4 regions of the Bacillus sp. ISL-39 genome follow, and region 1 is predicted to be linked to each of the others. Evidence: riboswitches for the same ligand, from Rfam matches in the RefSeq annotation. Region 1 holds a riboswitch; each other region holds the start of a gene.
What was found. A riboswitch is a leader RNA that binds a small molecule or an ion and turns the genes downstream of it on or off. The one in region 1 is predicted to bind cyclic di-GMP.
Positions count from the first base shown of each region.

Region 2: linked by a shared signal. The riboswitch ahead of J7E37_RS07135 (anti-repressor SinI family protein) and the one ahead of J7E37_RS07700 (hypothetical protein) in region 1 are both predicted to bind cyclic di-GMP.
Region 3: linked by a shared signal. The riboswitch ahead of J7E37_RS18535 (DUF192 domain-containing protein) and the one ahead of J7E37_RS07700 (hypothetical protein) in region 1 are both predicted to bind cyclic di-GMP.
Region 4: linked by a shared signal. The riboswitch ahead of J7E37_RS06875 (DUF5667 domain-containing protein) and the one ahead of J7E37_RS07700 (hypothetical protein) in region 1 are both predicted to bind cyclic di-GMP.

Region 1 is NZ_JAGGQM010000006.1:4,217-9,981, forward strand. Features, by position in the region: gene J7E37_RS07685 (lactonase family protein) at 1-383, opposite strand, end outside; gene nadE (ammonia-dependent NAD(+) synthetase) at 652-1,473, shown strand; gene J7E37_RS07695 (hypothetical protein) at 1,524-1,868, opposite strand; cyclic di-GMP riboswitch class I at 2,143-2,227, shown strand; gene J7E37_RS07700 (hypothetical protein) at 2,491-2,715, shown strand; gene J7E37_RS07705 (nucleoside triphosphate pyrophosphohydrolase) at 3,055-3,387, shown strand; gene J7E37_RS07710 (DoxX family protein) at 3,433-3,948, opposite strand; gene J7E37_RS07715 (DinB family protein) at 4,203-4,655, shown strand; gene J7E37_RS07720 (HIT family protein) at 4,826-5,221, shown strand; gene J7E37_RS07725 (serine hydrolase domain-containing protein) at 5,453-5,765, shown strand, end outside.
Region 2 is NZ_JAGGQM010000005.1:220,249-226,013, reverse strand. Features, by position in the region: gene nosD (nitrous oxide reductase family maturation protein NosD) at 1-48, shown strand, start outside; gene J7E37_RS07165 (nitrous oxide reductase accessory protein NosL) at 45-509, shown strand; gene J7E37_RS07160 (ABC transporter permease) at 506-1,324, shown strand; gene J7E37_RS07155 (ABC transporter ATP-binding protein) at 1,317-2,027, shown strand; gene J7E37_RS07150 (nitrous oxide reductase accessory protein NosL) at 2,156-2,782, opposite strand; gene J7E37_RS07145 (helix-turn-helix domain-containing protein) at 3,065-3,394, opposite strand; gene J7E37_RS07140 (hypothetical protein) at 3,616-3,810, shown strand; cyclic di-GMP riboswitch class I at 4,041-4,126, shown strand; gene J7E37_RS07135 (anti-repressor SinI family protein) at 4,156-4,284, shown strand; gene J7E37_RS07130 (helix-turn-helix domain-containing protein) at 4,477-4,797, opposite strand; gene treR (trehalose operon repressor) at 5,094-5,765, shown strand, end outside.
Region 3 is NZ_JAGGQM010000027.1:18,832-24,596, reverse strand. Features, by position in the region: gene J7E37_RS18570 (TadA family conjugal transfer-associated ATPase) at 1-322, opposite strand, end outside; gene J7E37_RS18565 (CpaE/TadZ family protein) at 322-1,185, opposite strand; gene cpaB (Flp pilus assembly protein CpaB) at 1,214-1,909, opposite strand; gene J7E37_RS18555 (pilus assembly protein TadG-related protein) at 1,920-2,828, opposite strand; gene J7E37_RS18550 (TadE/TadG family type IV pilus assembly protein) at 2,839-3,222, opposite strand; gene J7E37_RS18545 (A24 family peptidase) at 3,219-3,740, opposite strand; gene J7E37_RS18540 (Flp family type IVb pilin) at 3,868-4,059, opposite strand; gene J7E37_RS18535 (DUF192 domain-containing protein) at 4,076-4,420, opposite strand; cyclic di-GMP riboswitch class I at 4,514-4,600, opposite strand; gene J7E37_RS18530 (SET domain-containing protein) at 5,016-5,399, shown strand; gene J7E37_RS18525 (PAS domain-containing sensor histidine kinase) at 5,450-5,765, opposite strand, start outside.
Region 4 is NZ_JAGGQM010000005.1:155,542-161,306, reverse strand. Features, by position in the region: gene J7E37_RS06880 (pirin family protein) at 686-1,531, shown strand; cyclic di-GMP riboswitch class I at 1,599-1,682, shown strand; gene J7E37_RS06875 (DUF5667 domain-containing protein) at 1,771-2,985, shown strand; gene J7E37_RS06870 (FbpB family small basic protein) at 3,488-3,613, shown strand; gene J7E37_RS06865 (sporulation protein) at 3,634-4,032, shown strand; gene J7E37_RS06860 (protein kinase family protein) at 4,084-4,698, shown strand; gene J7E37_RS06855 (STAS domain-containing protein) at 4,985-5,765, shown strand, end outside.

The sequences.
Region 1 (5,765 bases):
ATATTGCCTGTTTCAGGGTTCAGCAGATAGGAATCAGCAGACCCTTTATGGTAATTGGCGGATAAAAGCAGGTTATTTTCCTCGTTCACGCTCACATGGCATGGTGACGCTCCTTGTGCAAACTCGGAATTGATGAATGATAGCTTTCCGGAATCGAGAATGCGGAAACCTGCCACTCCTCCTGTACCACCTTCCTTTGCGACAGCATAGAGAAAGCGGTTGTCGTCACTGATTGTCAGGTATGTAGGATTTTCCAGGGCTGCCGCTGGTTCCACGTCGAGGATTTTTCCATTCACTGGATCAAGGGTGAAAGAGTAGATGCCCTCGCTGTCTTCTTTTGTATATGTACCGAAATAGCCTTTGAACTTTTCATGGGTTGCCATTATGAATGCCTCCAATTTGATTAAGCATTAATTGTCTAAGATATAGTCTAGCAAAAAAATCCTGGGTGACAAAATGTTACGAACAACAGGTGAATGGGTAAAATAGTACAGGAGATCTTCAGTTTGTAAAATGAATGTTAGATAACCTGACCAAAATCTGGACTTTAAGCTTTTTAAGGGATATGCTCTTTTATAATGAGATTCTAGCAAAGTTTTCTCAATAGACGAAAGAGCCTGATATCAGTTTAAAGTGTTTAGGAGGTTTATTATGAGCTTGCAAAAACAGATAATTGACGCATTGAATGTGAAGCCGCAAATCGATCCCCAGCAGGAAATCAGGAAGAGAATCGATTTTTTAAAGGAATATTTACTTGTCTCAAGGGCAAAAGGGTTCGTGCTTGGAATCAGCGGCGGCCAGGATTCCACCCTCGCTGGAAGGCTGGCGCAGATGGCAGCGGAGGAATTGCGGTCAGAAGGCAAGGAGGCCAAATTCGTAGCAGTCAGACTTCCATATGCTGTGCAAAAAGACGAGGAAGATGCACAGAAAGCATTGGACTTCATCAAGGCTGACCAGACGATCACCTTCAATATCCAGCCTGCTGTCGATACGTTCAATACACAGTTCGAGGAAGCGATTGGCGATAATATGACGGATTTTAATAAAGGAAACGCAAAGGCAAGGATGAGAATGATCACACAGTATGCCATCGCAGGACAGGAAGGCTTGCTGGTGATCGGGACAGACCATGCTGCCGAGGCTGTGACCGGATTCTTTACAAAATACGGGGACGGCGGTGCCGATTTGCTGCCTCTATCCGGACTGAACAAGCGTCAGGGCAGGGAACTGCTGAAGGCATTGAACGCAGAACCGAGACTGTACCTGAAAGAGCCTACTGCCGACCTTCTTGACAACAAGCCGCTTCAGTCCGATGAAACCGAGCTTGGAGTCAGCTATGAAGCAATCGATGACTATCTGGAAGGAAAGCAGATTGACGAAGCGGACGCTGGCAAAATTGAAGGCAGATACCTTGCTTCCGAGCATAAACGGCATATGCCTGCATCCATGTTTGATTCTTGGTGGAAGAGATAAGCATAAAAAAGCCTGGCTGAGATCTTCGATCAATCAGCCAGGCTTTTCATTTATTCAGTTTGCGCCACTGCGAAATGCGGCGTATCTTCTTTTTCCGTCACTTTGTCGATTTTATCGGTGAACATTTGGAAGACTCGCTTTTTCTCTTCCAATTCCTTGATATATTCCTTCAAATCATTGAATTTCTCCTCAAATGGCTGATGATACAGTTCACGGATTTTCCTGTTCAAGTCTGGATTCACTGTCGACTGGACGACTTGCTTTGTGATGTTGAATTTATATGTATACACTTTTAACTCGTTTTTAACTTCTTCATACTCCGAATCAATCTCTTGAAGAATCTCTTCAATTTCTGTTTTCCATTCATCTAGCGACTTCTTAACATGCTGTTCCATAAGGATCCTCCTGCCATTCGCCTGTAATAAAGCTTCTTCCCTTTATTCTAGCAAGCGAATTTTACATAGAGATTGCTGGGATATTACATTGTTAAAACAATCCTAGTCCGAATTTGTACAGTGCTTCCCAAAAGCTGTTTCTATCAATCTGCAGGTATTAAACTATCTCATAAAAGATTTCTCTATAAATGGTTCTAGGAAAAAAGACTCATCCTTGTAAGAAAATGGCGAAAATTGTTGAAATAACGGTACTATAGTTTTATATTTTAATTAGAACTGAAAAAGGCAAACTCATCGAAAGGTGAGGACGCAAAGCCACGAGTCTAAGGCATCACTGCTATGATCGTCGGGCTGCCAAAAAAGAACGGATGAGAACACCAGGTACAGGTGGATGGTTTTAAAGACTGTTTGCCACATTAAAATCCGCCGTCCTTTTGGGGGATTTTTTATTTGGAATGTCTCTTTCTGCACCATATTGCAAAAAGAAACGAATTTCACGTTTGTATATTGCGATATAGGATAAATAATACCTAAGATACTTGACAGGACAAAATAAAATGATCCTTTTGGCAGATTTGGTTTTAGCCAATGTTCAATTTTTTTATGAAAGGTGGAGGAAACGTTGACGGTTTTATTTGGGACGGTAGAGTACTTTGAACGGGAGATAGAGTTTCATTTATCTGAAGTTGAAAAAAGAGAGAGGTTCCGGGAAGAAATCAATCAAATTCAATTGAAGCTTGAAGAAGAGCTGCTTAATGACTTTATCTGCGACGAAAAGCTAAGGATGGAATGCTTGCAGAATCTATCGAATGCCTGCAGTAAGTTAACTGAAGATTATGTAGTTTGACAAGAAAAGCGGAAGCGCCTTGGTCAGCCCCGACAAGCGTCTTGAGGGGCTAGGCGGTGCGGCTGGACAATTCTCAAGTTATATCTTTCTTATTTCATACGAAAAGCCTGTGGACCGATCCACAGGCTTTTTCTATTGCTCTATTTAACTAGGCAGAGGGATAATACCTGGTTGGTATGTATTCTGCTTTGTAAAAGAAGAATGTCCTTTTGAGTATTTTTGATGAGGCTGGAACGGAAATCAACAACCACTATGGACAAGAGCATTATTTCAAAAAAGTGTTTGAACATCTCGTTTAAAGGATATGTTTATCAATAGGACAGCAAAAGGGGAATCGACATGGAGAAAAAGGAATATAACAAACTCGTAAGAGACCTGTTTCCTGATTTGATGAAGGAAAAGGGAAAGAAAGTAGAATTTGAAATTTTGGAAGCCAGTCAATATAGTGAAAAACTTATGGAGAAGTTCAATGAGGAAGTTGAGAAATTCCGTAATGCTGGAACAGACAGGCTGCTGAGTGAAATGGTTGATTTGCTTGAGGTGGTCTATGCGATTGCCGAGCACAGGGGAATCACTGAATCGGAAGTAGAGTTTATGCGCCAGCTGAAGAAGAATCGCAGCGGCGGCTTCAGGAAAAAAATCATGCTTAAAACAATTGAGGAAGAATCCTGATAAAAAAGCCCTCTGCCTTATCGGCGGAGGGCTTTTGCTATATCGTTAAGCAGATTTATGTGCAGCTTCTGGTGTTTGTTTGAAAACAGTTTTGCGGATGAAAGGAACCACCCAGCGGTCCAAGCCGTATTTACCAGCGTTGTAGCCAGCGAACAGGATGATGAAGCCGAAGAAGATGTCTGTTGGGTTGTGAGACACTGTTCCGGCAAGGAAGAAGCTGAAGTTCATCACAAGGCCGAAGAACATGGCTGCAGTTGTCAGTGTTCCTAGAATCAAGCCAAGACCAACCAGGAATTCTCCCAGCGGGACAATAAAGTTGAAAAGTTCGATATTCGGGAGTGCAAAACTTTCAAGGAAGTTTACATACCAACCATATACTGCGTTTCCGTCTGGACCTTTTACTGGATTGGCAACTGCATTTTTTAAATATCCAGTTGCGTCGAATCCTTCACCAGTTAATTTTCCCCATCCAGCAGTCATCCAATTGTAACCCAGCCAAACACGAATCACAGTCAACAGGCCAGCAGCAATATTGTTTTCTCTTAACCATTTAGCGAACATCTAAATCGCTTCCCTTCAAAAATTAATAATTATTACACTTATAAGATATCAAAGCAATTTATGGAAATCTGTGAAAAAAGTGTGAAGACACATATCAGCCATAATGTTTTGAACAAATTTTGTCAAATAAATTCCTTTAATGCAACATAATACCTACACAGGTATTTTTTTATTTTCCTTTTTCTTGTCGCATATGATGGAAATATATAGAATAAATATAGTGAGAAGTACAAGCTGGAAAGGGGAAGGTAAGGATGAGCGAGCTTTTATTCAAGCAGTTTGAATTAACAAGAGGTTCTTTTTTGAAAACAACTGAGGGCATCACTACGGAACAGGCAAGTGTCCAGCCAGAGGGCTTCAATAATAACATTCACTGGCACATCGGGCATGTGCTGACAGTTACAGAACAATTCATGATGGGATTCCCGAAAAAATCAAGTCATCTCCCTGTAAACTACATAGAGTTATTCGGAAATGGTACCCGTCCATCCGACTGGACTGGAGATGTTCCTTCCGTTGAAGTTTTGCGGGACCAATTGAAAGCGCAGCTGGGAAGGATCAAGGAAATACCGCCTTCAATGCTGGATGAAAAGCTCAAAAAGCCTTTCCTTGGGATGGAGACTTTCGGAGAGCTTGCGAACATGTCACTATTTCATGAAGCCTATCATCTTGGGCAAATTCACGTGATGAGAAAATTAGTAAAGTGATAGAGTAGCAAAAGCTATAAATGGGCTCTGTTTTATTAACCTGAAAACCCTTAATACGTAATAGTAAATAAGGGAAGCGGATGGTGTCTATAACACAACAATCAATGGAGGAACAGGCACAATAAAAAATGAGGAAAAGTAAGGGTTGGCAGGAATGGAGGCACTAGAAAATGTACCAGGAGAATTGCCCATATTGTAATGTGCACGCAGATGAAGAGCAGGAAATTGTACTGGAAAGTGAAACCTGTTATTTTATCCAGAAGGAGTCTGAGCAGCAAGTCCTGCAGGGAAGCGGGCTGATCATCCCGAAGCTCCATAAGCAAAATGTTTTTGAGTTATCAGATCAGGAATGGAAGGATTCCAGGGAGTTACTGCTTGAGACGAAGAAGATTCTTGACGAAAAGTATGCTCCAGACGGTTACAGTGTAGGGTGGAATACGGGACACGCTGGAGGGCAATCGATTTTCCATGCCCATTTGCATGTGATTCCGCGATTCAAGGATGAACCTCTCGCAGGCAAGGGGATCAGGTATTGGATTAAACAAAAGGAGAATAAGAGGAATTGAACCACGAAGTTTAGGTTGGGAAAATTTCCATGAAGATATTAGAATATTTTTACAAAAATGATTCCAAAATCCCGGGAGAGCAGTCCCGGGATTTTTCTATTTTAGAGGAGGGTTGGGTCTATAGTGGTATAGACATCTATACTGTTATTTAGATAGTCTAAGGTTACAGCATGAAAGCCTTTTCAAAGTTTAATAGATTAAATGGAGCAATCGCTCGGAAAAGGAGGAAACATGAAGAACAAAACACTAACGATTGCACTGTCAGCAGTTCTCGGTACAGGGGTGATGATTCCAGTCTCATTCGCGGACGGGAATCAAGTGCCGGGCCCATCGATTGAAAAGCGGGAGGGAAAAGCAGGCTTCCAGGAAGTCCATCCTGTGTTTTCGTGGGATAAGCCAGGTCCTTTATCGCCTGTACTTCATAAAGGATCGGTTCGGGGAGCGGGCATGGTCCAGCAGCCGCTGGATGAGATTGACGGGCATATGGAAAAAATGATAGCCGACCGTGTAATGCCAGGTGCTGTCGCTTTCGTCGCCCGGCGCG
Region 2 (5,765 bases), on a different contig from region 1:
ATTTTGTTCTCGATATTTGTCATTGCGAAAGGAAGGAAACTGCGATGATCAAAAAGCTTGGAGTTTTTTTGATAATGTCGGCAGCGGTAGTATCGGGCTGCAATAACAGCAAGATGGAGCCGGAGGAAATCAACCCGGAAATCGATGTATGTGAGGTGTGCAACATGGGTCTTGCCCATGAGCACTTTGCCGCCGAGGTCGTCACTGCTGATGGTGAAGTGTATAAATTTGATGATATAGGATGTATGGATGAATTCATGGAGATGGAGGAACATCTCAAGGAAGAAAATGCTGCAAAACAATATGTGCGTGATGTGGACACAGGGGAATGGGTCGAGCTGGAAAAAGCCTTCCATGCGTACCACCCTGATTTCTGGACACCAATGGCAAATGGCGTTGTCAGTTTCAAGGATCAACAGAGCGCTGAAAAATATATTAAGGAACAGGGAATGGGCGAAGTGCTGGATTATGAGTCATTAAAGAAACATGAGTGGAGCTGGGAGCAATGAGGCACATCGCGAGGCAGCAAATGACCTTGATGATGAGAAGCCATTGGCTTGTCGGCTTTGGCTTATTGTTCTCATCCCTGGCGGTAATGGTCGCTTTCCTTGGGAACATCGGCGGAACTGGGTTTGATGGTTTTAACAGGATGACAGCAAGCTTGCTGAATATCAACTTCCTGCTGATTCCCTTGCTGTCTTTGCTGATCGGCAGCCTGTTCCTGTCAGGCGAAAAGGAAGACCGGGGGCTAATGCTGCTGCTGACATACCCGATTTCGCCGTGGGCAGTTATCCTGGGGAAGTATGCAGGATTATTCGTTTCCGTCTGGTCTGTTTTGACGTTTGGGTATGGTGCAGCCTTGCTCGTTATCTTCTTCGCCGGCGGGGGAGTCTCTGTTTCCTTGCTGATATTATTTTATCTGTATTCGATCCTGTTGGCGTCTACCTTCCTGTCGCTGGCAATGATGATTGGCATAATCGCCAAAACACGATTCCAGGCACTGGGGATAAGCCTGATTGTCTGGGCTTTCCTTGTGCTTTTCTATGAATTTATCATCATGGGATTAAGCATGTTCTTGATGAAGCAATGGCTGCTGCCAATGCTTACTGTTTCCATCTTTCTGAATCCGGTGGAGCTAATCCGCGTCCAGTCAATTTTGTCGCTGGAGGGAGCATCAGTATTCGGCCCGCGCTTATATGATTTAACAATCTGGGCAGATGGATGGATCGGGAAAACGTTATTTGTACTTGCCGTTTTGCTCTGGACGGTACTGCCTGTCCTATACACAGTGTACAGGACGAAACGGGGGGTTAGTGATGAATAGCAGCGAATGGATGCGGATTGAAGGACTGGCAAAACATTACAGTGAGACGAAAAAGATTACCGACATTGACTTGACCATCAATAAGCCTGAAATCTTTGCATTATGCGGCGGAAACGGCGCAGGTAAGAGTACGTTGATCAAAATGCTTACAGGGATGATGAAACCGACTGCCGGAAAAATTCTGTTGGACGGTAAGGTAATCGACCCGCAAAAACAAGGATTCAAAAAACTGTTTTCTTATATGCCGGATGAAATGCTCTTTCCTCGACAGCTGACAGGTTTGGAGGTTTTGACCTTTTTTGCTAGGTTAAGAGGAATAAGTGATGAAAAAGTAATGGAAGCTCTTAAGCAGGTTGGGTTATTTGAAGTAAAGAATATGCAGATTAAACAATACTCTAAAGGAATGCAGCAACGTCTTTCACTGGCGCAGGTGCTATTGCCGGATGTCCCTCTTCGGATCCTCGACGAACCAACCAATGGGCTAGATCCATTGTGGGTGTTCCGCTTCAAGGAAATTATCCTGGAAGAGAAAAAACAGGGCAGGACGATTCTTTTTACTACCCACATCCTTAGTCTCGTTGAGGAATTGGCAGACCGGGCTGCGTTCATGCAGGAGGGGCAGCTTCAGTATTGTGATTCAGTAAAATCACTTATAGAAAATAACGGTGTCTATACACCGCTTGAAAAAGTCTTCTTTCATTAATTCTTGTTTGTTTCCAGAGCTTGAATGAGAAAACGATCTTGCATGCAATGCGAAAACTCCCGATGCTGATTTCTGCACCGGGAGTTTTTTAAAAAATGCTTTTTGGGGCCTTTTTTGATTCCACTATTTTAATGGGCACTTTCCTCTTCGCTTTCACCATCCATATCATTGTCCTTATCCTGATCCATGCTATCGCCATTCATTTTCATTTTTTTCATATAGCGTTCGTTTGCGATTTGGTCGATTTGCTCCCATGTTGCCATTGAGGGATTCTTGTCGCCGTTTTCTGAAATGAATTTTTCGGCACTTTCATTGTCATTGAAGAAAGCATAGCCGTATTTCATAGGTGTTTTCAGGTCTGCTTTTACAGGAATTGCGGAATTTGCTTCGATCCATTCTGACGTAATATAGTCACGTACCCACTTTTCTTCAAATTCTACATCATCACGCCGTGTGATATTCAACAGACATCCGGAGTCATCAAAGAAAACATACTTTCCGTCTTTCGTTTTGGCCTGAGCTGTGAAAACACCCATTGGGTCAGCTTCCTGATATACTTTCATATTGCAGAAAGCACAAACATCATCGGCACCGGGTTCATGGGGGCCATCTGCATGACCATCATCCTCGTGTTTCACTTCTGTTGCGGCAGTCTCCTGACCGTCTTTCTGCTCGTTTTCAGCTGCTTCTTCTCCGCAGGCAGAAACAATTATCATTAAAAAGAATGCTATCATGACAGCAAATAATTTCTTCATTAAATTCTCCTCCTTTGATCGAATTTAATCCTATCAAGGAGTTGTGATTAAAATACGAAAAATCAATGGGGAAAACGTGAGAAGCTCACTGTTTTTATGAATATTTTGTGACAGGTTTTCCAACCTCGTATATGGTATGCCAGATTGCAGTTCCTGAACAACTTATTAGGCACTTTATAAGTTCAAAAAGGAATTCACATCCTGGTGTGTTCGTTAAGCATAAATGAACGTGAAAATACATGGTCTAAAGAGCGAGCTGGCACTGTAATTTATATAAAAGCTTTACTGTTTATCCTGTTTATTCATGCTTTTAAACTTCATGAAATCCAGATAGTAAGCAAAATCTTCCTTGCTGATTCCATTTTTTATCGCTTCATCAACGAGCCCAGCCCATTCCTCATCAACAGGCATCATTTGCTGTCCCATCAAATACTCAACGGTTGTATCCAGATGGTCTGCCAGTCTGGAAAGCACCTGTAGAGAGGGGTTTCCCTGGATCCCCCTTTCGATATAACTGAGATAGGATTTGGAAACATTCGCTTTTTCTGAGAGCTCGCTAATAGAATACTTTTTTTCAAGCCTTAAGCTTTTAATTTTCTCGCCAATCGCCATAGGGGAATCTCCTTTTAATTCATCTATTAATTCATTATAACGAACAGAATAGTTCTTTTAAAAATACAAGAAACTGAGATAAACGGAGTATTTTCTTAAAAAAGAACGATTTTTGTTCTTTTTTGAGAAAATTAGCCATATTTTAGACTTTTTCAAGATTGGTACAAATGAACTATACTTCAATGGAATAATGCAGCAAGGCACTTTAAAAAGGGGGCTGGATGGCCGTGTACAGAAAAAATTGTGATCGATGCAATCGTCCTTCGTTTAGCAGCAGCGAGGTTGGGGAGTGGCTCTGCCCGATTTGCGGAAATGATTTAACGAGATATCCGTTCTTTAATGCCATCAGTCTTGAAAAAGTGGCCATGTTATCAGACTGGAAAAAGCAAAAGTATAAAAAAACTACCCATCCATAAGTTTATGGGGGTAAATGAATAAAAAGAGTACAACAATTAAGGATGTTATTTGACAAAAAACTTTATTTAAATGATTGTAATTTTTAGATAAATGACCGTTATAGCTGTGATTTTGTAATTGTTTGGAAGAAAAAAGAAAAAAACCTTCAAATGCTGGCGACAAATAATTACATGTTAAATATATAGAACAAGGTACAATGACATTGGGAGTTCAGAAGTGAGTAAAAAGGTACAGAAAAAGGCAAACTTGTTGAAAAACTAGGACGCAAAGTCACGGGTCTAAGGTGCAATCGACTATGATGGCCGGACTGCCTGGAATACTAACTGTATTTTGGGGGGAAGAACTTGATTAAAGAGCAGGTAGTTTTCGAAGAACTGGATACAGAATGGATGCAGCTAATATTAACAGCATTAGAAATGGGAATTAACAAAGAAGAAATCAGGGAATTTTTAACGAAGACGAAAAATAGCTAAGTGGTTTATACATAGAGAATAAAAGTGCGATCGAGCAGCTCTTATGGAGGTGCTTTTTATTTTTTTCGTAATGGCTGTTTTTTTTATATTGATTGCTGCTTTTCGAACATATACTGGAATCCGAGTTTATTAAGGTATCGGGGCTCTTTTCGAGGAGAATTCTAAAGGACAGCCATGAAGGCTGTCCTTGAATTATTTATTATGGAGTCTCCATTTATTGAATTCCAGAAACTCACGGAATTGATCCTTCGTGATTCCAGAATCCATTGCCTCTTTTACAAGATTGACCCAGTCTGAATCCATGTTCTCTTTATCGGGTTGTTCATGAATGAGATGGTCCACAGGTACATTCAGTACTCCAGCTATTTTTTCTAAAAATTGTATTGAAGGATTTGTTTGGAGATTTCGCTCTAGGGAACTCAAATATGATTTTGCCACGCCAGCTTGCTCTGCCAATTCGGATAGGGACATTCTTTTTTCTTGTCGAAGTTTTTTGACGCGTTCACCAATCAATGTTATCCACACACCTTATCAATTTATATTTACATCATAACAAATCTGATAAAATAGTTCCATATTGAGAACAACTTATAGAACAATTATAACCAAACATCAAGTCTTCCTGGTCTACTTTTAATAAAAAACATGTTGGGAAAAAACTCGTTGCTTTTATATCGGCCATTGCAGTGCTCAGTTATACATCATTTTAGGGATAATTAATTAAAATCCAAACACAGTTGTCCGCTGTATTCAAACGGGCCTAAAAAAGGTAAAATGGTAGCAATAAGACAAGATACGGGTGATGTGTTATGCAGAAAAAATATTTATTGATCTATGAAGAAATTTCAAAACAGATTCAGGAAGGTGTTTATCCTCCTAAAACGATTTTGCCTTCTGAAAACGAATTTGCGGATATGTATCAAACTTCCAGGGAAACCATCCGCAAAGCGCTGAATCTGCTAGCTCAAAATGGATTCATCCAAAAAATCCGCGGCAAAGGTTCACTGGTGCTGGACTTGAAACGACATCAGTTTCCGATAACCGGATTGATCAGTTTCAAAGAACTGGCGGAGAACATGGGCGGAAAAGCGAAAACGACTGTGGAAGAGTTCACTCTCGAGCTGGCGGGCCGGGAAATTGCCCGGGAATTGAATGTAGCGGATGATGAAAAGGTTTGGAAGGTAAAAAGAGTCCGGCATATTGATGAAGAACGAGTGATTCTCGATAAGGATTATCTCGTAGAAAGGCATGTGCCAGGACTGTCACGCGAGAAATGCGAAAACTCAATATTTGAGTACATTGAAGGTCAGCTTGAGAAAAAAATCAGCTTTGCGAAGAAAGAATTCACGGTGGAGGAACCCAGCGAGGAGGACCGGGAGCTTCTTGATATGGAAGGATTCCATGCAATCGTCATCGTGAAAAACTATATTTATTTTGATGATGCCACCCTGTTCCAATATACAGAGTCAAGGCACCGTCCC
Region 3 (5,765 bases), on a different contig from region 1:
TCCGGTCAATGCTGCCCCTGAATTGTTCATCCTCTTTCATAATTTCAATCGCCATCGCATCTAGCTGAGGAATGATGTCCTCTACAGGTGCATCTTTAAAGTCTTGAAGAATCTTTTTATGAATGAGGTTTTTAAGCTCCTGGTGCTTATCCTGCTTTCTTTGGATTTCCGGACTGACAGCCTCTTTTTTATGTGGTTCCCTGAACACAGACCGGATGTCAACCTTTTGCTGCGGATTAGCCTGGGCAACAAATTCGTCGTGCTGGCTTTCTACTCCTTCGACTTGCTGTGTCCTTTCCTGGATGCGGTTCAGAAGGCTCATTATGCTGTTCCTCCCTTCATGCGTTTTCTGCCAATTAATTTTGATAGGAAAGAAGGTCCTTTCGCTTCCTTGAACAAGGTAATTTCCCGCCTGCTCGAGATTCTCTCTGCCATTTTAAAAATGGCTTTGGCTACATCGGTCTTGCCCTGGTTGATGACAAAAGGAATTCCAATATTAAGTGATTGTGAGCATGTTTGAAAGTCATTTGGTATATATACAGGATCCTCGTAACCAAGAATCCTGGCCGCATCTGCTGCCTGGATCACACTCTCCATGTTCGCCCGATTCACTACGAGTGTGACTTTATTTTTCAATTCAAGGATATCGAACGTCTCGAGCATCAGCTTGGTATTCTTCAATGCTGTCATCTCAAGATTGGCCATGACCATGATTTGGTCCGCTTTTTCAGCGATATGGACTGTATGATCATTAAGGCCTACAGATGTATCGACGACCACATAGTCATAATTCAGCAGCATCAGGTCGAGGATTTTATCGACTGCTTCTTTCGTGACTAGATCTGCATACTCAGGGCGGTCCGGAGCCGCCATGACCTTCACTCCGCTTTCATGCCTGGACATGTAGCCTGCCAGTGAATGTTCATCAAGAGTACTCATGCCCTCAATCACTTCTTTAATGGTAAAAGCAGACTTCAAATCCATGGCTAGCCCGATATCACCAAATTGAAAGTCTCCATCCAATATCGCTACAGATATATTTTTCTTCACTAAAGCTCCAGCCAGATTGACCGTCAGGACCGTGCGACCAATCCCGCCTTTTGCACTGCAAACGGCAATAAGCTCGCCTCGTTTCAACTTAGCTGGCTTCTTTTCATGTATTTGCAGTTCATTCGCGTTTTCCATGATTGGTCACCCTCCATCTTCTTCAATCCTATTCGCTGTCGCTTGCAGCTTCGTTTTCCGCTATGACCGGCCGCTTATGCAGCATGAAATGGATATTGCCTTGTTCGGCTGAATTAACAAGTTTTAAAGCATCCGCTGGCTTAAGTTCTACCGTAACTGACGTATATTCGGCATAAGGCTCTTGTGTATCCTCAGGCAGGACCATCTTACGCCCAACCGCCAGTACCCTTGCTTTTTCCAAGATGATTTTAGACTCAACATTCCCTTCCTGTCCCGGAAGCTTTTTAGAGAACATAATGTCGACTTCATCTTCAGGTTCAATCAGGTTCGCAGTTGATTGATTTAAATTAACCCCCACTGAAACAGCACGATAGCCATCCCTGACTTTTCTCGAAACATAGATATGTTCTGCAGTCTGGGATCCCAGCCGGTGGGAAAGGATTGGCTCGCCTTGCTCAATCTCAGCGTTCGCCAGTTTCCCCTCAACATCGCCAAAGCTTTTAATGGAGTTGGCGTGCAATGCCTTTTCAGGAACCATCGCTGTTCCCAGTTTTGCGGATGTGATTTGCTCATTTTTCTGGATCTTTTCTTTGGCGACAACAATCTCCACCAAATTGCTGTTCATCGCCTTTTCAGCTTTCACTTGATTCATATATTGAAAGAATAAAAATGTCGTTACTATACCCATTACTAATGCGAGGACCAAAACAAGCTTTGACCGCATATTTGATCACCTACTCCGTTATTCGAATGCTGTATGCGCCCTTAAAGGCGGCCGTTTCACCTTCAAAACCCGTTCCTGCGCGCTTGATGAATATCCCCTTGATTGAAGTGTCATGGCTGTCCATTGGATCGGTAATATAGAAATAAGCGAAACCAGTAATTTTCACTTCTTTTACCTGGTTGACATCCGTGCTGTATGGTTTATAGACAGGGACAAGCAGAATCCTTGAACAATTCCTTGAATTTATATCCCTTGGGAGTTCTGGACACGAATTCACTTTTTCCTTGACCACTTCCCTTGTCTTACCGGCAATATTACCTGTTTGTGTGATGACGATATCCCCTACAGTAAGCTCGTTTTGATAGCCATTACGGAGGTTTTCTTCATACGGACGGGCTCCTGTATCGCCCAGGGCAAGGACGCCGAAATTCCCATATTCCACTCCGCCAGTATCCACTTTCAGCTGGTATTCCTTATTAAACTCCAAGGGGATGCTGTCATCGATGCCAAGCGGTGCTGCACCTTCTGCCCGTCCCATCGTCCTTAACTCGGCAGCAGAATGCGCTTGGACATCGACAGTTTCAAAGCCAAGTAGTTTTGAGAAAGCGAGGTCTACCTTTTTGGACAAATCAATAGCGACTTTCTTCTCCATGTCTATTGATATATTGTCTATATTTGAGCCATCTTTATGGGCTGCAACGATGCTTCGTACCACCTCTTCAACCTTCGCTTCGTTGTTTGTCAGCTCCTGTGCTCCAGAAAGGACAGCCGCATTAGCCGTTTTCTGCAGCTCCGCCTTCGTCATATATACCATCCCGCCGTCAATTGCAAGACCGGCCATACTAAGGATGACAAACATCGAAAGGGCCGCCAAAAGAATGGTGTTTCCTGATTCATCCGCTAACCATCTTCTTGCCATTTTTTCCTCCTCACTCCACTCTGATCGTTGACTCCGCCGTAATCGTCAAGGATGAAGAAAACAGGCTGGATATAAACGGAGTGAAAAATTGATAAGGATATTCTAGCTTCACAGTTATATAGTCACCAGCAACACGTCCCGATTCTCCAGGGGAAATCGAGATGGCCAGTTTATCAATTTCATTCAGCTGTACGTAATCCCTGGCAAAAGCAGTAACTTCAGAATCACTTTTACCGAGACCTCCCACCCTGACGGTTTCCTGGGCCGCCATATGAAGATGGGCATAAGAATACATAATCCTTCCGAAATCCAAAATGCCTACCAACAGCAATAAAAGAACCGGCAGAACAAGGGCCGTCTCAACGAGTGATTGCCCTCTCTCATCACGTCTCAAAACAATCCTCCTCCAGCTGGAAACACAATGGCAGCCAAAGCTCCAATCGCGATCGCCACTCCATATGGATAGGTCGTGTTCAAGGCTTCCTTATCCAGTCCATGCGGGACTTTCATACCGCTACGCAGCCCGCCCAGGAACATGCCGATCTGTTTTAGCCTGTTTATGGCACCCTTCCTGAAAAACAGGATCAACAGTGCCAAAATCCCTCCAGCCAGCGCCATATACACAGCCGCCGTCAATACAAATACAGCTCCCTTTAAGCTCCCCACCACCGCAAGCAGTTTCACATCCCCAGCTCCCATGCCTCCGAGCAAATAGGGAATCAGCAAAATAGAGAAACCAACTGCTGTTCCTGCAAGAGCAAAGGTGAGGCCCTGGATTCCATCAGTGGCTGTATTTAAAGCCAGACCAGCTAGTAAAAAAGGAAATAAAACTTTGTTATAAATCTTCCGTTCTCTCAAATCGGTTATGACACAAATCACTATTAATGTTATCAATAAAAAGTCGACTAACATCGATCTACCTCATTTCAGTGAGGAGTTTTAAAAAAGCCTCACGTTTCTCAACGCGAGGCTGTTTCTAGGTGTACCTCTGACTACAACTTATAAGTGAATGTATAAATGCCTTAGTCAATAGGAACGATTATGGTGTAGTAGGAGTATCATTTCTTCCGGTTACAGCATCGGTTACCTCAGTAAACATAGCAAGAATTTCTTCACGCAATAAAGCTAACACTCCAACAACCGCCACCGCAATAACTCCAAGTACCAAACCGTACTCCGTCATACCTTGTCCTTGTTCTTCTGTGAATAGTGCTTTCATTTTTGCTTTCATTGTTTAAAACCCCTTTTCATTTTATTAGTTTGATAGAATGACCGACTTTCGTTCCGCTATTCCGAATCGTGCCTTCTGGAAGCTCGAAGACGGAATATGCACCTTTGCAGCGCTTTCCCATTTTCGCAGGCTCAAGTTGTTCGTCCGCGCCTACAATCTCATCGTTCTCGTTGATGTAAAGAACATCGATGGAATAGTTCATAAAAAAGGTATGGATGGACCGGCAGGGCTTTATATAGAGACTGTGTCCTTCTGGCAAGCTTTCTGTCAGCATCAACCCTTTGAATCTGCTGAAAAAGGTATCTGCTATTTTTACATCCGCTGCCAATTCTTTGCCGTTCACTTCGTTCACTAGTCTCATTTCGCTTTTCACCTCCGACTGTACAAAAATAACCCCGCCTTTACCGAAAGGGGGGTTCGCTGAATACATATTTCATGTAATTCACCCTGATCTTTCGGTAGCTGGCTGGCTTAGCAATGGATTGCCGTAGCCCCTTTAGCTTTGCGTCGCTGGTTTTCACCAGGTTTGCCTTTATCGAGAACCAGTGTATATCCGACTGATCTCTTATCCACATCATAATTTGAATCATTCTTCAACAAAATCCATCAAAAATCCTGATTTTTCTAAAAATTTAACCAGGTATTTTTGCTCAGGAAAAAGAAACTACTTTTCCGATAGATAGTACTTAAATCACTATTCGGATGGTTAACAATTTTCTGATGTGAATAACTTAGCTGAACAAAGCTTTTATTTTGGATAATTAGGCATGCTCCCTTACACGGTTTATAGGTAGAATGTTTTGTTTTCTGTGGATTTTTCCATCTCGAATAGGCCATAAACCACTAAATTCCTTGAAATAAATATGGATTTTTATAATATATTTGCATTTCTTTTAAAAAACCGTCATGCTAGTGGATGAAGAACAACAATGTAATAAAGCGAGCAGGTGAAAAAAATGATCGAAGTTAAAACTTCTGAAATTAGCGATGGTGAATTCAATAGAGGGATATTCGCAACTCGTGATATTGCAAAAGGCGAATTGATCCATGAGGCTCCCGTGCTATCCTATCCAAACGATCAGCATGTCCATATCGAGAAAACTGCGCTGGCGGATTATGCCTTCGAATATGGCATCAACCATTCTGCCCTCCTTCTTGGATATGGAATGTTATTCAACCACTCATACGAGCCTAACGCAACGTATGAAATCAATTTCGACAATCACACATTTGATTTCTATGCCTACCGTGATATCAGCGCCGGTGAAGAAATTTTCATTAATTATAATGGGGAAGAGGATAATAACGATCCATTATGGTTCAACAAAGAAGAGGAATAACAAGAAAACGGCTTCCCATTCAGGGAGCCGCTTTTTTATGGTTCTCTATCCTATATCTCCAAACAATCCAGTTCAACAATCACTGTTGTCCCCTTACCCTCTTCACTGATGATCTTCATTGTTCCATTATGCTCCTGGATGATTTTATTGCTCACCGTCAATCCAAGTCCAATCCCTTTATCTTTTGTCGTATAAAAAGGCGTCCCAAGGTATCTAAGCCGGTCCGCTTCGATGCCCGTTCCCTCATCTGAAATGCTTATCTGCAGCTTCCCCGAACCTTTCATCTGAAGGTCAATATGAATTTTCCCGCCTTCAGGCATGGATTCAATCGCATTTTTCATAAAGTTTAAAAATACCTGTTTTAGC
Region 4 (5,765 bases), on a different contig from region 1:
CTTTATAACTCTTCTAAAGACCACGCCACCGGCTTTTTTCGGCACTGTATGGTCTTTATAACTCCTCTAAAGACCACTCCACCCGCTTTTTTCGGCACTGTATGGTCTTTATAACTCTTCTAAAGACCACGCCACCAGCTTTTTCGGCACTGTATGGTCTTTATAACTCCTCTAAAGACCGCGCCACCCGCTTTTTCGGCACTGGCTGGTCTTTATAACTCCTCTAAAGGCCACGCCAATCACTTTTTCGGCACTGTATGGTCATTATAACTCTTCTAAAGACCACGCCAATCACTTTTTCGGCACTGGTTGGTCTTTATAACTCCTCTAAAGACCACGCCACCCGCTTTTTCGGCACTGGCTGGTCTTTATAACTCTTCTAAAGACCACGCCACCCGCTTTTTTCGGCACTGTATGGTCATTATAACTCTTCTAAAGACCACGCCACCACGCCACCCGCTTTTTCGGCACTAGATGGTCTTTATAACTCCTCTTATTACGATTATTGACGTATATTCGATTGGGAAGCAGTTTCGAAAAGAGCCCGAAACCTTTAAGAGTGCGGATAACGGTACGTGTTCGTACAGTATCAAAACATGCGAAAGCAGTCTTATTTAAAATATATCGCGGGATTGTTATAATTTGGGGATAGTCACTACAGCTAGTAAAAAAAGGGGTTATCAAAATGTTCAAAAGAGATGTCAAGAAACATTGGACAGTTCAATATGAGGAAAGAGGGATGCCGCATGTCCAGGCAGGACTTGTGCTGAATCCCCAAAACTGGAGGGAATTGGACCCCTTCATTTTAATGGCGGAAGACTGGTTTAAGCGTGGTACTTTTTCTGATCACCCGCATCGCGGCTTCCAGACAATCACCTATATCATAGACGGCAGGCTGGAGCACATTGACAACCATGGCGGCCACAGCATCCTGGAGTCTGGGGACATTCAGTACATGAACGCTGGCAGCGGTGCGCGGCATGCTGAAGAGGCGGTTGATAACGATATTGCCCATACACTGCAGCTGTGGCTGAATCTGCCTAAGGAGTTGAAAGGCACAGCCACTTCTTATCAAAACGTGTATTCCGAACATGCACCCCTTGTCCAGTTTAAAGGCGGAACTTTAAAGGTGTATTCAGGTGAAACAGCGGGAGTGAAAGGCCCTCTCGAACCATTGGTACCTTTTACCCTGTCAGAAATTCAGCTGGCGGAGGGAGCGGAGTACGAATATGAATTGCCGGAAGGACATAACGCATTCCTTTATGTACTTTCAGGTGACGTCCAGGCAGGCTCAAGCCATACAAACCTTAAAAAGTCTTCCGCCGCAACATTGACCTTTAAAGACGGCGGCGAAGGCCTAAGTGAAATTTCACTAAAAGCATATCAGCGTTCCCGCGTGCTGGTATACTCCGGTAAGCCAATCAAGGAGGAAGTGGTTGCCTACGGACCATTCGTGATGAATTCGATGGAGGAGATTCGCCAGGCTTACCGTGATTATCAGGAAGGGAAATTCGGCACTGCGGCTGAATAAACCAAACTTTTTTAAAGTTTCTATTTATTTTTCTCTGTCGAAAAAGTAAGATAAAAGTAGAATTAAAATCCGATAATGGCAAACCCAGGGAAATCTGGGGACGCAAAGCTACAGGGGCTAAAGTCATCGACCATGCCAGCCAGTTGCCGAAGATTCACATAGCTTATGCATGTGCTGTTCTTCGGACAGCACTTTTTTGTCGATTTTAATTCCAATATGGTAAAAGTGGAGGTATTGGAATGAAGAAGATTTTAGCATCAACATTTTTGACAGGAATGCTGGTTTTTGGAACAGGAGTCTCTGCAGATGAGATAGTCGAAACAGTAGATCCGGGTACGACTCCTGACGAGTTTTTATTTACCTTTGATCAATTGTTTGAGGAATTGAAGCTTCTGCTAACCTTTGATGATGAACAAGAAGCCCAGCTTCTGCTTGAATTCGCGAATGAGAGATTAGCTGAGGCCACAGCAATGTCAGCTGAAGAAAAAGAAGAGTTCGTTCAAGCAGCCTTTGAGGAATACTTAGCGGCACTTGAGGTAGCCCAGGAAAAGGTAACGGAAGTGATTGTAGAAGATGGGACCGATGCTGAAGGTGAAGAAAATCTGACAGATGGGCTTGAAGAAGCATCTGAAGTTGAAGATGAGTTGACTGAGGGCCTTGAGGATGAGCTGAAGGAAGAAGTGGAAGAGGCAACCGAGCAAGCAAAGATCGTTGCTAATGTTGTGAAAGACTTGGACCAGGAAATGGTTGCCCAGCTGCGTGAACAGGAGTTAGGATATGGCCAAATCGCCCAAATCTTCTGGCTTGCAGAAGCAGCTGGCAAAACAGTCGAGGAAATCACTGCCTTATATACAGAGGAAAAGATTGGGTTCGGACAGGCCGCCAAACAGCTAGGTGTCCATCCATCGCAAATGAAAGGTCTCACATCAGGCAAAAAACAGGAATCTGAAAAAGAAATAGATGAAGATACAGAAACAGATGAAAACATCGAGGCGTCCGAAGAAGAGAGCAGTACAGAAGAAGCCGAACAGCAAGTGGATGAAACTGAAGTTGTAAATGAAAATGAAAGTGATGAGACAGCCACTGAACAATCCACTGTAGAGCAGGTGAGTGTTGCTTCGACACAAAGTATTGAAAAAGATGAAAAGAAGTCTGAAGAGAAACAGGCTATAGCATCAAAAAAAGCTGAAGAAAAACAACTTGAGACTGAAAAGAAAGCTGAAGCCAAGCAAAAAGAGGCAGCCGAAAAAGCAGAAAAGCAACAAAAGGAAGATGCAAAAAAAGCTGAAGAGCAACAAAGAGAAGCAGACAAAAAAGCTGAAGAAAAAAAGCGTGAAGAAGCCAAGAAAAATAAAGAAAAACAAGGAGATGAAGCCAACCAAGAAGATGATGAGCAGGACGATGACGGTGATGAAAAGGGAAACAAGGAAAAAGGGAAAAATAACGGTAAGTAAAAGTTAACATAAGTCAATGCCAGAAAACTACCTGGCAGTTAGATTCCAATCAATTGACGGAATGCGCCCAGTCATGTATCATAATCCTATACACTTGAATAGTTTCTCCTAAAGGGGAGTAGCTTTCACAACAGAGTCGTCATTACGGAGATCACTCCCGGCTTTGTTGGCAACGATCGTTGTTAGCAAGACCTTTGCCATATTTTTTGGTGAAGGTCTTTATTTGTTTTCGGACCTTCACCTGAGCGGGTGAAGGTCTTTTCATGGGTAACCATATACGAATGAGCCTTTATAAGATCATAAGAGAGAAATTATGGTCACAATAAGGCCGATAAAGTACCCTTTGCCACATTCAAGTAAAAATGAAAAGTGTAGAAAAGAGGGTTTCCCATAAGCACGCGCATGAGAAAGGAATGTAGAAACATTTTATAAATCTTCTATAGATATAAAGAGGCATTTTCCTAACGATAAACATAAATTTAAGTATTGGAGTGTGGATGTTGTGAAGAAATTAAGAATTAGTTTTAATGATCTTGTCAAAAAGAACAAGGAAGAATTGTTAGCAGACCAAAAGCGGATCGAGATAATTGAGAAGCGGCTTGATGACAAATACACCAACCCAAAATAGTTAATAGACGGAGGAACAGGATGTTATTACGGAAGTATATGTCTTTGCTGGGAGTAGGCTCCGCCCAGATTGACCTGATTTTGGTGAAGGATGTTTTAATTCCTGGGGAGTCAGTGAATGGAAAGTTCTTGATCAAGGGAGGTACGGTAGACCAGGACCTTCAGCTGATTGAGTGTGCCCTTGTCATGGTTAACTTAAAGACAGAAGCAGAAAAGGTACTGGATACTGCCACAATTGATGTGCCGTTAAGGATCCAGCCAGATGGGGATGATGAGGTGCCGTTCAGCTTCCTGCTGCCTGCGGATGTTCCTCCTTCAAACAAGGATATCTCTTATCATTTTAAAACCAAGCTGGTCTTTAAGCAGGGAACAGAAAGCTGGGATGAAGATATGATCAAGGTGGTAAAAGGGAATCAGTAAGTATAAAAAACCTTTTCCATCTTTTATGGAAATAGAGAAAGGGGCAAGAGAATGAATCAATATGAACATCTGGCAAACAGTGTTGTTTATTCAATCCGAGGATCAAAAGCAGCTTTAGTTCATAAAGATTCATCACTAAAGCTGGTTGGAGAAGGGAGAAGTGCTTTTGCGTTCAGAATCAAAGGAACGGATCTTGTTCTAAAGGTTTTTTTTCCGCAGTTTGAGAAGGTTGCAGCAGAAGAAGCGGGTATTTATAAGGAGCTTGCTGGAAATCCATTTTTCCCTGCTCTTCATGAATCGGGAAGCAATTATTTGGTAATGGATTATGTCCAAGGAATGACACTCTATCAATGTTTGGTAAATGGCATGCCGATTGCCGCGGGCCACATTGAGGAAGTCGATCAAGCCCTTAAGCTTGCGAGAGAGAAGGGATTAAACCCATCCGACATACATTTGCGGAACATTATCATCACTCCAGATGATGAAGTCAAGCTTATAGATGTGGCTCGATTCAGGCAGACAAAGCGATGTTCCCAGTGGGAGGACTTAAAAACGGCCTTTTATAAATTTTACAGGCATGACCGCTTTCCAAAGAAAATGCCAGAACCTGCGATGAATATAATTGCTTTTATTTATAAAAAAGGACTGCTGCCATCTATTAATTAAAGCATGGCTGCCAGTCCTCTTTTTATTTTTCTCAATGAGATACCTACGAAGCAAGGAGGTATAAGAAACAGTCTTTATCCATTACATATTTCCCGTATGGAAGGCCGGAAAAGGCAAAAAAATGCTGCCTCACTTGTTTAGCAGAACAAGATGGGCAAGGCCTATAAGTGCAAAAACTTGTCCTGCATTCTGAACCTGCGGTATGATGGTTTATAACAGTGCATTTTGAAGATAAGCCGTAGAAGCATATATATAAAATTGTCATTGAACACATGGAGGAATCTAAATGACCACAGAACTGCAAGCATTAGGAGAAGCAATTGTCAGCAGGAAGCATGAAATCGCTAAATCTGTCCACAAAGATAGGTATTCTGAAGCAGTTTTAACGGAAGCACAGAAATATGACCTTGGAAAAATTGAACAGCAGATTCTTGAGATCCGGGCGAACTTCATTGAAATTTTCGGCCAGGCATTGATTGATCATGAAGACCAGGAAAAAGCATTTGATAAAATTACAGACTGGGGAAAAGAAACCGGAGAGTATATCTACAAACTCGGTGCATCACTCGATGAAGCACTTAAAGATACAAGCTATTACCGAGAGCATATCTGGAGAGCAATCAAAGAAGAAGCGAAGGATATGTCCGCTTCTGCCATCTTTGGTGTATTAGATATAATTGATCCATTAATGGACCATGCTATATACAGCTTCAGCCTTACGTTCGTCGACGCTCACCAAAAAAGCCTTGAAAATGCCAAAACAGCGTTGCTTGAGCTGTCAGTGCCAGTCGTTCCATTAATGCCTGGAGTCGGTGTATTGCCTCTTGTCGGAAACGTTGATACTGAAAGGGCCCAGCTATTGATGGAAGAAACATTGGACCAGGCTGTAAAACTCAAGCTTACTCACCTCATCTTTGATGTGTCCGGGGTAATGATTGTCGATACGATGGTTGCGGACCAGCTGTTCAAGGTCATTAACGCCCTGTCACTAGTAGGGGTAAAAACAATCATGACGGGTATCCGTCCTGAGGTTGCCCATACAATGGTGACGCTTGGTCTAAACCTTG